DNA from 3 places in the Pseudomonas sp. H3_C08 genome. Region 3 is predicted to be linked to each of the others. Evidence: predicted binding sites of a transcription regulator. Region 3 holds the regulator's gene; each other region holds the start of a gene.
What was found. Region 3 encodes FliA, which starts transcription of late flagellar genes. Its sites were predicted from a motif close to CTAAAGTTTNNNNNNNNNNNGCCGNTAA; they were not measured.

Region 1: a site for FliA is predicted at 1,835-1,862, ahead of AB4N74_RS17730 (flagellar protein MotY). Genes of this name have one in related genera too.
Region 2: a site for FliA is predicted at 2,761-2,788, ahead of AB4N74_RS18415 (chemotaxis protein CheW). Genes of this name have one in related genera too.

What each region holds. Positions count from the first base shown of each region.
Region 1 is NZ_CP162803.1:3,876,754-3,881,034, forward strand. It holds gene AB4N74_RS17725 (argininosuccinate synthase) at 1-730, opposite strand, end outside; gene AB4N74_RS17730 (flagellar protein MotY) at 860-1,768, opposite strand; gene pyrC (dihydroorotase) at 1,929-2,975, shown strand; gene rnt (ribonuclease T) at 2,972-3,649, shown strand; gene AB4N74_RS17745 (peroxiredoxin) at 3,728-4,281, opposite strand, start outside.
Region 2 is NZ_CP162803.1:4,043,654-4,047,934, reverse strand. It holds gene AB4N74_RS18430 (YkgJ family cysteine cluster protein) at 4-753, opposite strand; gene AB4N74_RS18425 (hypothetical protein) at 837-1,163, opposite strand; gene AB4N74_RS18420 (GNAT family N-acetyltransferase) at 1,309-1,767, opposite strand; gene AB4N74_RS18415 (chemotaxis protein CheW) at 1,795-2,697, opposite strand; gene norR (nitric oxide reductase transcriptional regulator NorR) at 3,024-4,281, opposite strand, start outside.
Region 3 is NZ_CP162803.1:537,071-541,351, reverse strand. It holds gene AB4N74_RS02585 (chemotaxis protein CheA) at 1-87, opposite strand, end outside; gene AB4N74_RS02580 (protein phosphatase CheZ) at 142-930, opposite strand; gene AB4N74_RS02575 (chemotaxis response regulator CheY) at 949-1,320, opposite strand; gene fliA (RNA polymerase sigma factor FliA) at 1,487-2,227, opposite strand; gene fleN (flagellar synthesis regulator FleN) at 2,224-3,054, opposite strand; gene flhF (flagellar biosynthesis protein FlhF) at 3,171-4,281, opposite strand, start outside.

The DNA of each region.
Region 1 (4,281 bases), 3.2 Mb from region 3:
CGGTGGCCGGAGTCATTTCGACGCCGTCCAGTGCAACGATGTCGCCGTTGCGGTAGGTCAGTTCCAGGTATTGCGCTTTGTCAGGAGCGTTCTCCGGGGAGACGGTCCATTTCCACATGTCTTCTTCGTGCTCGGTCCAGGTGTCTTCCAGCACGCCGCCTTCATAGGAGATGTGCAGCAGGTTGGCGTCCATCGAGTACGGGGACTTCTTCTTGCCGTGACGCTCGATCGGGATCGCGTGCTTCTCGGCGTAGTCCATCAGCTTCTCGCGGGACAGCAGGTCCCACTCGCGCCAAGGCGCGATCACTTTCACGCCTGGCTTGAGCGCGTAGGCACCCAGTTCGAAACGCACCTGGTCGTTACCCTTGCCGGTGGCGCCATGGGAAATGGCGTCAGCGCCGGTTTCGTTGGCGATTTCGATCAGACGTTTGGCGATCAGCGGACGCGCGATGGAAGTACCCAGCAGGTACTCGCCTTCGTAAACGGTGTTGGCGCGGAACATCGGGAACACGAAATCACGCACGAACTCTTCGCGCAGGTCGTCGATGTAGATTTCTTTGACGCCCATGGCCTGAGCCTTGGCGCGGGCCGGCTCGACCTCTTCGCCTTGACCGAGATCAGCGGTGAAGGTCACCACTTCACAGTTATAAGTATCCTGCAGCCACTTGAGGATCACCGAAGTGTCCAGGCCGCCGGAATACGCCAGAACGACCTTGTTTACGTCCGCCATGCCATCACTCCACGGGGTTCTACGGAAAGCCGAGGAGTCTACCGCCCAAACGCAATAATTTACAGAGGCGCGACAGCTTAAGACGACAAAGCGACAGAATCTGTCGAGAGCGCGACGATGACCGGCGGGTCAGGAAGTCGCCGCAGTATTGGCTGGCGTGCTCGCTTGCGGTGCCGGAGCCACGACCGGCGCCACGCGCGCCAGTTTGACATTGACCCGACGGTTCTTCGCGCGATTGGCCGCGTTGGTGTTCGGCACAATGGGATATTGCTCGCCATGGAAACGCACGGTGATCTGCGATTCCTGAATGCCGTTGGCCTTGAAGAAGTCGACCACCGCCAGCGCGCGGCGGCGCGACAGTTCACGGTTGGTCAGGCGATTACCGCTGTTGTCGGAATGGCCGTCGAGTTCGATGTGATTGACCGTCGGATCGGCCTTCATGTATTCGAGCATCACTTGCAGCTTGGCTTTAGCGGCGGGATCCAGGTCAACGCCTTCGCCGGGGAAGCCGATCTGCGACTGTTTGATCTGGTCGAAATTCTGCGGCAGCAATTTCGCCACACATGTCTGGTAATCATTGAAGGCTTTGCTGAACTTGACCGGCAACAGGCGTACTTCAGAGACACGGCCATCGCCTGAAGCGCGCCGTACGACCGGGCTGCGACCGTCCAGCAGGCCACTGATCAAACCGCCGGCCTGGGACTGCGAACTGCTGAACAAGACGTTGCCGCTGCCGAGCCGCACAGAGCCCAGATTGATGTCACCACGGCCCGGCTGCCAAGGCGCAGCCGCTGCCAGCAACGTTGCAGAGCCGCCGCCGAGCATGGCGTTGTAGGCGTTCAGACGGAATATCGCCTGCTCGCCGGCCTTGCGCACGAACTCACCCGAGCCGAAATCAGTGATCGGTTGGGTCAGACGACATTCGAACTTGTCGCCGGCGACCGTCCACTCAATGTTCTCCAGACGGGTCTGGTACGTGAGCGCCATCGCCGGAAGGCTGGCAAACACACTGAGCAAGGCTAAATAACGCTGGCGCACGGGAGGCTCCATTGGCTTCTGAAACACAAAGACCGATTCACACTATGTTTACGGCATACCTACGGGATATCGGAAGGTTCCGGCAAAACTTGATAGCGAGTGCCTGCAAGAGTCTTTTCCGGTAGCATTCGCCTCAGTTTGACCCGCCTGGAATCCCCTCATGCCCGACCGCCTGACCCTGCTGCGTCCCGACGACTGGCACATTCATCTTCGCGATGGTGCCGTGTTGACCAATACCGTTGCCGATGTTGCGCGCACTTTTGGCCGCGCCATCATCATGCCCAACCTGGTACCACCGGTGCGCAACGCCGCTGAAGCCGACGGCTATCGCCAGCGGATTCTCGCTGCCCGCCCGGCCGGCAGTCGCTTCGAACCGCTGATGGTGCTGTACCTCACCGACCGCACCCAGCCCGAAGAAATTCGTGAAGCCAAGGCGAGTGGTTTTGTGCACGCAGCCAAGCTGTACCCGGCCGGCGCGACCACCAACTCCGATTCCGGGGTAACCAGCATCGACAAGATCTTCCCGGCACTGGAAGCCATGGCCGAAGTCGGCATGCCGTTGCTGATCCACGGTGAAGTCACCCGTGGCGACGTCGATGTGTTCGACCGCGAAAAGATCTTCATCGACGAGCACATGCGCCGCGTGGTCGAGCGCTTCCCGACGCTGAAAGTGGTGTTTGAACACATCACCACCGGTGACGCCGTGCAGTTCGTCAACGAGGCTTCGGCCAACGTAGGCGCGACCATCACCGCGCATCACCTGCTGTACAACCGCAACCACATGCTGGTGGGCGGGATTCGGCCGCACTTCTATTGCCTGCCGATCCTCAAGCGCAATACGCACCAGGAAGCCCTGCTCGACGCCGCCACCAGTGGCAGCGCGAAGTTCTTCCTCGGCACCGACTCGGCGCCGCACGCCCAGCACGCCAAGGAAGCCGCTTGCGGCTGTGCCGGCTGCTACACCGCGTACGCCGCCATCGAGATGTACGCCGAAGCCTTCGAACAGCGTAATGCGCTGGACAAACTCGAAGCCTTCGCCAGCCTCAACGGCCCGCGTTTCTACGGCCTGCCGGCGAACACCGATCGCATCACCCTGGTTCGTGAAGAATGGACCGCCCCGACCAGCCTGCCGTTTGGCGAGCTGACCGTTATCCCGCTGCGCGCCGGTGAAAAACTGCGCTGGCGCCTGCTGGAGGAACACGCGTGAGTGAAGACCATTTCGACGACGAACTGGACGGTCAAAGTGGTGGTGGCGGTTCCCGCCACCCGATGGCAGCACGCTTTCGCGGCTACCTGCCGGTTGTCGTTGACGTAGAAACCGGCGGCTTCAACTCGGCCACCGATGCGTTGCTGGAGATTGCTGCGACCACCATCGCCATGGATGAAAAGGGTTTTGTATACCCGGATCACACCTACTTCTTCCGTGTTGAGCCTTTCGAAGGCGCCAACATCGAAGCAGCAGCGCTGGAGTTCACCGGAATCAAGCTGGACCATCCACTGCGCATGGCTGTCAGCGAAGAAACCGCGCTGACCGACATCTTCCGTGGCATTCGCAAGGCGCTGAAGGCCAATGGCTGCAAGCGCGCGATTCTGGTCGGGCACAACAGCAGCTTCGACCTTGGCTTCCTGAACGCAGCCGTTGCGCGTCTGGACATGAAACGCAACCCGTTCCACCCGTTCTCCAGTTTCGACACTGCGACGTTGGCTGGTCTGGCATACGGTCAAACCGTACTGGCGAAAGCCTGCCAGGCCGCCGACATCGATTTCGACGGTCGTGAGGCGCACTCGGCGCGTTATGACACCGAGAAAACCGCTGAGCTGTTCTGCGGCATCGTCAACCGCTGGAAACAGATGGGCGGCTGGGAAGACTTCGACGACTGATTGATGGTTGTCGGGTGAATCCCGCGCATAAAAAAACCGGCCACGTGGGCCGGTTTTTTTGTACCTCGACGTTGCGCCTTACAGGGCTGCAGCGTTCTCGGTCAGGTAAGCCGCAACGCCTTCTGGCGAAGCGTTCATGCCTTTGTCGCCTTTTTTCCAGTTGGCAGGGCAGACTTCGCCGTGCTCTTCGTGGAATTGCAGAGCGTCGACCAGACGGATCAGCTCTTCCATGTTACGGCCCAGCGGCAGGTCGTTGATGATCTGCGAACGGACAACGCCTTTGTCGTCGATCAGGAACGCGCCACGGAAAGCCACGCCACCTTCGGATTCAACGTCGTAAGCCTTGGCGATGTCGTGCTTCATGTCGGCAGCCATGGTGTATTTCACCTGGCCGATGCCGCCATTGTTTACTGGGGTGTTGCGCCATGCGTTGTGAGTGAAGTGCGAGTCGATCGACACAGCGATCACTTCAACATTGCGAGCCTTGAAGTCGGCCATGCGGTTGTCCAGAGCGATCAGCTCGGACGGGCAGACGAAGGTGAAGTCCAGTGGGTAGAAGAACACCAGGCCGTATTTGCCTTTGATGGCCGAGGACAGGGTGAAGCTGTCAACGATCTCGCCATTGCCGAGTA
Region 2 (4,281 bases), 3.0 Mb from region 3:
GGATCAAGCCGCGCGCAGCGAGATAAACGCATACGTCTGCGCCGGCTCAGTCACCACCTGTGCCCCGGCCGCCAGCACTTGCCCGGCCACATCATCCCCGGACACATGAAACACCCACTCACTCGGAGTCGTCGTCAGCGGTTGCGCGGTGACCTGATCAATCACCGAAGCAAAAGCACTCATATTCGGCAAGTACGCAGTAAACCCGTCTCCCTTCAGCGCTGTGGTGCGAATCCCGAGCATCGCGCAAATCGCGTCCTTGATGCCGATGTCATCCCGATCGGCCTGGCGCGAGCGCTGAATCAACTCCACCAGTTCCTGATCCACCAACTCACCGCCGGCAATCAACACCGGCCCCTGTTGCCAGGACTCCGGCGGACAATCCTTGGCGGCAGGGTTGAGCGGGATATGCGGATTGATTTCTGCCGGATAAATGCGGCACACCAACGGCCGTCGCTCGTAGATCCGGCACAACTTGTCTTCGTCAAGATTCCGACAGGGGCCGACGTTGTACGCGGCGAAAGTGATCGCCACATGGGCGTCTGCCGCGCCGCTGCGAACGAGCGCTGAGCGCCGTTCGGCATGTTCCCGCTGCTGCGCCGGCAAACCCAGGCCATTACCGAGAAATGCCTCGACCAGCACGATCACCTGACCGCCATCCGCCGCCCACATGCGGGCTTCGGTGAGGGTCAGCGGGACATGGTGATCGGTGCAGCATTTGCCGCAGCCTACGCAGGAAAACGTCGTATTCATTGAGCGATCTGTCTTCAATCAGGGTGTGAAACGGTGGCGGAAAACCACCGCACAGAACTGGATCGAAGCAAGTTATGCGCCATTCACTTGGTTTTAACGGGCGGGCGGATCGAATCCCACTCGCTGACGAAGGCGGTTTTCGACTGTTTGTTGTACAGACACAGTTCGGTGCCTTGCTGACCTTTCATGTGTTTTTGTGGGTATTGGCCTTGCAGCAACACGGCGGTGTAGCCGACGCGGTCATCGAATTGTGCGGGGGTGCCGACCGGTTTGGCGTTTTTCAAGCCGCTGGCCTTGGTGCAACTGGCGAGCACGGTTTTGTCGTAGGCGGCCCAGGCGTCGGGGCTGGAGGCGTGCGCCTGGGAGGCGAGGGCGGTGAGGCAGAGCAGGCTTAAGGTGATGGCTTTCATGGGGAATCCTTGGTCGTGGGTGGCCAAGGTTTGAGTCTGCCTGAGAAGGGAAGTTGCCTGTGCTGGCCTCTTCGCGAGCAGGCTCGCTCCCACCGTTTGAAAAGCATTCCAGGGTGGGAGCGAGCCTGCTCGCGAAGACGGTCGATCAGTCCGGCACCAGCTCGCGGCGGACCACATACATCCCGGCACTTTCATACAAGCGCTGCGCCCGCTGGTTGTCCTCCAGCACTTTCAGATCAACAAACCCTTCCCGGCGCTGCTGAAACACCTTGAATGCATTGAACAGCAACGCCCGGCCTAATCCTCGGCCCTGCATGCGCGGATGCACCACCAGATTTTTGATATACGAGCTGGTCCAGCATTGCGCCACGCCGACCACGCCTTCGCCATCACGGGCAATCAAACACAGGCTCGGATCGTATTCAGGATCGGTTTCGAACTGCTGCTGCCAAACGTCCAGCGCCGGCACTCGGCCGCCACCTTCGCGGTAGCCGAGTTGCATCAAGTCATGCACATCGGCCGCCAGTTCGACGGAGTACGTGCACAGTTCAATGCCTTGAGGCCAAACCGCATCCGGCGCGTCCTTGCTCAGATCGCGCCGCATCAAAAAACAATACCTCTGGGCCAAGACTTAGTGCCCGTGTGCGGCGACGTGTTTGGCCGCTTCGATCAGGCAGAGGGTCAGTTCTGGAGAGGAGAACTTGGTCAGTACACCGTTCGCCCCGGCCAGACGCGCTTTTTCGCTGTTCATCGCGCTGTCGAGCGAGGTGTGCAGCAGCACGTACAAATGGGCGAAGTCCGGAGTCTCGCGCAGGGTACGGGTGAAGGCGTAGCCGTCCATCTCGGACATTTCGATGTCGGAGACGATCAGGTTGATCTGCTGCGCCGTGCCTTGCAGGTCGAGCAGGCAGTCGATGGCTTCCTTGGCGCTGCGTGCGGTGTGGCATTGCAGGCCGAGGTTGCGCAGGGTGTGCACCGATTGCTGCAGCGCCACCTGGCTGTCGTCGACCACCAGGATGCGTGCGTTGCCGAGCACCTCGGCGTCTTCCATGGTCAGGTCGGTCGGGGCCATTTCGATCTGCGCCGGGGCGATGCTGTGGATAACCTTTTCGATATCCAGCACCTGCACCAGCGTGCCGTCCACCGATGTCACGCCGGTGATGTAGGCACGCGAGCCGCCGGAACCGAACGGAGGCGGTTTGATGTCGGTGGTCAGGCAGTGGACGATTTTGCTCACCGCTTGTACATGCAGGCCCTGCTTGGAGCGGCTGACGTCGGTGACGATCAGGCAGCCGCCGTTCGGGTCTTCCAGCGGGCGTTCGCCGATGGCGCGGCTGAGGTCGATCACCGACAGCGAAGCACCGCGCAGGGTGGCGATGCCTTTCACGTGCGGGTGCGACTCCGGCAGCTTGGTCAGCGGCGGGCAGGGGATGATTTCACTGACTTTCAGCAGGTTGATCGCCATCAGCTTGCCGCTGCGCAAGGTAAACAGCAGAAGCGAAAGTGAGTCTGCGCGGGCTTTGGTGGAGGACATATGAACCTTCTGTGGAAAGGTGGTGGGCGAGGGTGCAAATCGCCAAAAACTATTGATGCCGGGTTATCGGCGTTAAAGGGGTGGGCTTTAGGTTAGTTGTCGGGTGGTCGGCTTGAGTTGATCGCTGTTCTCTCTATCACTGTCCCTCACCCCAGCCCTCTCCCAGAGGTAGAGGGGGCCGACCGAGGTGTCTGGCGTTGTACATCGACCTGAATGACCGAGTCGATTATGGATTCGGTAAAGCAGATTCAGGTCTGCGTGTTTCTTAAGCATCCCCGGGTCGGTCCCCTCTCCCTCCGGGAGAGGGCTAGGGTGAGGGTGTGCTTTTAGCCTTTCATCCCCAGCCGTTTGGCCATGCGACTGAGGTTGGCTCTATCCAGCCCCAACTCCCGCGCCGCACTCGCCCAGTTATCCTGATTACGTTCCAGCGCCGCACTGATCAAGCGCCGCTGATACTGCTCGGTCGCACTGCGCAGATCCCCGCTGATCAGCGGCATCTCAGCCACAACTCCGGCAACCGCTTCAACCGAGTTATCCACAACCTCGCGCGGCAAATCCAGATCCGCCGCGCTCAAACTGAGAATCTTCGGCCGCACCTTGCAGTTGCCCAGCGCCTTCAACGCACTGCGCCCGATCAAGTGTTCCAGCTCTCGCACGTTGCCCGGCCAAGTGTAGGCGAGCAGTGCTTCCTGGGCGTCGCTGTTCAGGCGCAGGCTGTTGAGGCCCATGCGCGAGCGGTTCTGTTCGAGGAAGAAACCACTGAGCAACAACACATCGCGGCCACGATCACGCAGCGCCGGCACGCGCAACGGGTAGACGCTGAGGCGATGGTAGAAGTCGGCACGATAGCGACCGCTGCGCACTTCTTCGGCGAGGTCGCGGTTGGTCGCTGCAATCAGACGCACATCGACCTGATGCTCCTTGTCCGACCCCAAACGCTGCAACTGACCGCTCTGCAAAACGCGCAATAATTTCGCCTGCACGGTCAGCGATAACTCGCCGACCTCATCGAGAAACAGCGTGCCGCCATTGGCCAGTTCGAACTTGCCGCGTCGATCGCTGGTGGCGCCGGTGAAGGCACCGCGCACGTGGCCGAACAGTTCGCTTTCTACCAGCGTGTCGGGCAGGGCGGCGCAGTTGAGGCTGATGATTGGTTTTTCGGCACGGGGCGAGGCGGCGTGAATCGCTTGGGCGACCAGTTCTTTGCCGACGCCGGTTTCCCCGGTAATCAACACCGTCAGATCGCTGCCGCCGACCAGATTGATTTCCTCCACCAGTTTTTTCAGCGCCTTGCTCTGGCCGATCATTTCGCGGTTCTGCTGGCCGCTGGCCTGACGATAAACCTCGGCGCGCTGGTGCTCGTCTTCTACGCGATTGGCCAGGCGTTGAATGCGTTCGGCGGCGTTGACCGTGGCCGAGGCGAGGCTGGCGAAGGCTTGCAGGGCGTCGAGTTCGATCGGTTCGAAACGCTCGGGGTCGAGAGCGTCGAGGGTGATCAGGCCCCAGAGTTTTTCATCGACAAATAAAGGGCAGCCGAGGCAATCGTGAACCTCCAGATGCTCGTCGAGTCCGTCGACGAGACCG
Region 3 (4,281 bases):
GACCAGTTGTTCGGACAGTTGCTCAAGAATCTCGCCGGCCTCAACCAGGAAATCCTGAAGGATCTCTTCATCGGCGCCGAAGCTCATTAATGGGGTGCTCCTACAGGTCTAAAAACCCAAAAAACCTAAAATTCCACAACTCTAGAATCCGAGGCTGGATAACAAATCGTCCACATCGTCCTGACCGGACACAACGTCTTCTCGTTTATCGGCATGAATCTGCGGACCTTCACCCTGCGAGAGATGTTTTTGTGGATCTTTTTCTGCAAGCATCGCGGCGCGGTCATGTTCGATGCCCGCAAAGCGGTCGACCTGACTGGCCATGAGCACGAGTTTGAGCAAATTGCTTTCGACTTCGGTGACCAGTTGGGTCACACGCTTGATCACCTGACCGGTCAGGTCCTGGTAATCCTGGGCCAGCAGGATGTCGTTGAGATTGCTCGACACCGCACGGTTGTCCGTGCTGCTGCGTGACAGAAAACCGTCGACCCGGCGCGCCAGCTCGCGGAACTCTTCAGCCCCGACCTCGCGACGCATGAAGCGACCCCAATCGGCGCTCAAGGTCTGCGCTTCATCAGCCAGACTGTTGACCACCGGCGTGGCGCTTTCCACCAGATCCATGGTGCGGTTGGCCGCGGCTTCTGTCAGCTTGACCACATAGCCCAGACGTTCGGTGGCGTCGGTGATTTGCGACACTTCCTCGGCCTGCGGCATGTTCGGATCGATCTGGAAGTTGACGATCGCACTGTGCAGTTCACGTGTGAGCTTGCCGACTTCCTGGTACAGGCCACGGTCACGGGTCTGATTGAGCTCATGGATCAGTTGCACAGCGTCGCCGAACCTGCCTTTTTCAAGGCTTTCGACCAGTTCGACCGCGTGTTTTTTCAGGGTCGACTCGAAATCGCCCTGTGAAGATTCGTTATGCTCCATAGCTCCCCCGCGCGTTCATCAGCCGATGCGTTCGAAAATCTTCTCGATTTTGTCTTTCAACGCCTGAGCCGTGAAAGGTTTGACTACGTAGCCGTTTACACCAGCCTGAGCGGCTTCAATGATCTGCTCGCGCTTGGCTTCTGCAGTCACCATCAGCACTGGCAGGTGCTTGAGTTTTTCATCGGCACGCACGTGACGCAGCAGGTCGATACCGGTCATGCCCGGCATGTTCCAGTCCGTTACCAGAAAGTCGATGCTTCCGCTGTTGAGCACTGGAATGGCAGTCACGCCATCGTCAGCCTCGACGGTGTTGGTGAACCCAAGATCACGCAGCAGGTTCTTGATGATCCGCCGCATCGTTGAGAAGTCATCAACGATGAGGATTTTCATGTCTTTGTTCAATTCGACCTCCAAGCAGTCTTAAACGCGCCCAGCACCTGGACGCGCCACTTCAATCAATCGGCGCAGCACTCGAAGACTGTCTGGAGCACAACAGAGCAAGACCGGTGCCGTTCATCACCGCACCAGCCTCGTTCGCAGTGTCCCCACACTGCCTTCAGCGCGCTCGCCACTCCCCCAAACGCCCCCGCAAACGGGCCGCGCACTGGCTGTGTAACTGGCTGACCCGCGATTCACTGACGCCAAGGACTTCACCGATCTCCTTGAGGTTCAGCTCTTCGTCGTAGTACAGCGCCAACACCAGTCGCTCACGCTCCGGCAAATTGGCAATCGCGTCCGCCAACGCAGCCTGGAAACGTTCATCTTCCAGATCGCGTGACGGCTCCATATGAGCACTCGCGCCATCCTCGTGCAGCCCTTCGTGTTCGCCGTCCTGCAACAGGTCGTCGAAACTGAACAGGCGACTGCCCAAGGTGTCATTCAAAATCCCGTAGTAATCGTCGAGACTCAATTGGAGTTCGGCCGCAACCTCGTGATCTTTAGCATCACGGCCGGTTTTAGCTTCAATTGAGCGAATCGCGTCGCTGACCATACGGGTATTGCGGTGAACCGAGCGTGGCGCCCAGTCCCCTTTGCGCACTTCGTCGAGCATCGCGCCGCGGATTCGTATGCCCGCGTACGTTTCGAAACTGGCGCCTTTGCTGGCGTCGTATTTGGTCGAGACTTCAAGCAGGCCGATCATCCCGGCCTGGATCAGGTCTTCGACCTGCACACTCGCCGGCAAGCGCGCCAGCAAGTGGTAGGCAATGCGTTTGACCAGTGGCGCGTAACGCTCGATCAGCTCGTACTGCGCGTCACGTGCCGACTTCTTGTAGTAGTTCATACCGCTTGCGGTCATAGCACGGGCCCTGCCGTTTGCTGCACGAGGCGCTCGACGAAAAACTCAAGGTGGCCACGCGGGTTGGCGGGCAGCGGCCAGGTGTCGACCTTCTGCGCGATCGCCTTGAACGCCAGCGCGCACTTGGAACGCGGAAAGGCTTCGTACACCGCGCGCTGCTTCTGCACCGCTTTACGCACGCTTTCGTCGTAAGGCACGGCGCCGACGTATTGTAGGGCCACGTCAAGGAAGCGATCCGTGACCTTGGTCAACTTGGCGAACAGGTTGCGCCCTTCCTGCGGGCTCTGCGCCATGTTGGCGAGGACGCGGAAGCGGTTCATGCCGTAATCGCGGTTGAGCAGTTTGATCAGCGCGTAGGCGTCAGTGATCGAGGTCGGCTCATCGCAGACCACCAGCAACACTTCTTGCGCGGCGCGAACAAAACTGACTACCGAGTCACCAATACCCGCAGCGGTATCGATCACCAGTACATCGAGATTGTCACCGATGTCGCTGAACGCCTGAATCAGGCCGGCATGTTGCGCCGGGCTCAGGTGCACCATGCTCTGGGTGCCGGACGCCGCCGGCACGATGCGAATGCCACCAGGGCCTTGCAACAGCACGTCGCGCAGCTCGCACCGGCCTTCGATGACGTCGGCCAGCGTGCGTTTAGGGGTCAGCCCCAACAATACGTCAACGTTCGCCAGACCCAGGTCGGCGTCCAGCAGCATGACCCGACGGCCAAGCTCTGCCAGCGCCAGCGACAAGTTCACTGACACGTTAGTCTTGCCGACGCCACCTTTGCCGCCGGTCACCGCGATCACCTGTACGGGATGCATGCTGCCCATGTTATTTCTTTACCTTGTCTTGCATAGACGGAGGCCACATTACTGGCTGCGCGTTCACAACCGGAACAATGCATGGCAGACCATCGATGTAGGTACAAAAACTGTTCATGAATACCTCAGCCTACCTGCTTGGTCGGGCTGTGATAGATATCAGCGAACATGTCAGCCATGGCTTCTTCGCTGGGTTCTTCCTGCATTTGCACGCTGACGGCGCGGCTGACCAGTTGATGACGGCGCGGCAGATGCAAATCATCCGGAATCCGTGGGCCATCGGTCAGGTACGCGACCGGCAATTCATGACTGATCGCCAGGCTCAACACTTCGCCAAGGCTGGCCGTTTCATCCAGTTTAGTCAGGATGCAGCCGGCAAGCCCGCAACGCTTGTAACTGTGATAAGCGGCGGTTAGAACCTGTTTCTGGCTGGTGGTTGCCAAGACCAGATAATTTTTTGAACGAATGCCACGCCCGGCCAGACTTTCCAGCTGCATGCGCAGGGCCGGATCGCTGGCTTGCAGGCCGGCAGTATCGATCAATACCACGCGTTTGCGCAGCAGTGGATCCAGCGCTTGCACCAGCGATTGGCCCGGATCGACGTGGGTCACTGGCACATTGAGAATGCGGCCCAGCGTCTTCAGTTGCTCCTGAGCGCCGATACGGAAACTGTCCATGCTCACCAGCGCGACATTCTGCGCGCCGTATTTCAGCACATAACGCGCGGCCAGCTTGGCGAGTGTAGTGGTCTTGCCCATGCCGGCAGGACCGACCATGGCAATGATACCGCCCTCTTCCAGTGGCTCGACTTCCGGTACGGCAATCATCCGGGCCAGATGCGCGAGCAGCATGCGCCAGGCCTGACGCGGTTCTTCGATATCAGTGATCATCGCCAGCAGATCGCGCGACAACGGGCCGGACAGGCCGATACGTTGCAGACGGCGATACAGGTTGGCTTGCGCCGGACGGCTGCCTTGCAGCTGATTCCAGGCCAGGGTGCCGAGCTGAACTTCCATCAGCTCGCGCAGGCTGTTCAATTCAAAGCGCATCGAATCCAGTGCACGCGGATCGACACCGCCGGAGGACTGCGCAGGTGCCGGGGCCGGACGCGCAGGAGCGGCGTAAGTCGGCTCGCTCAGCGGTTCAGCGGCGGTCAGCGGCAGGCCGGCCGTCAACGGCAACCCGGCAAAGATCTGGCGATTGCTGTTGCCGTCGGCTTCGCCACGCAGGCTCAAC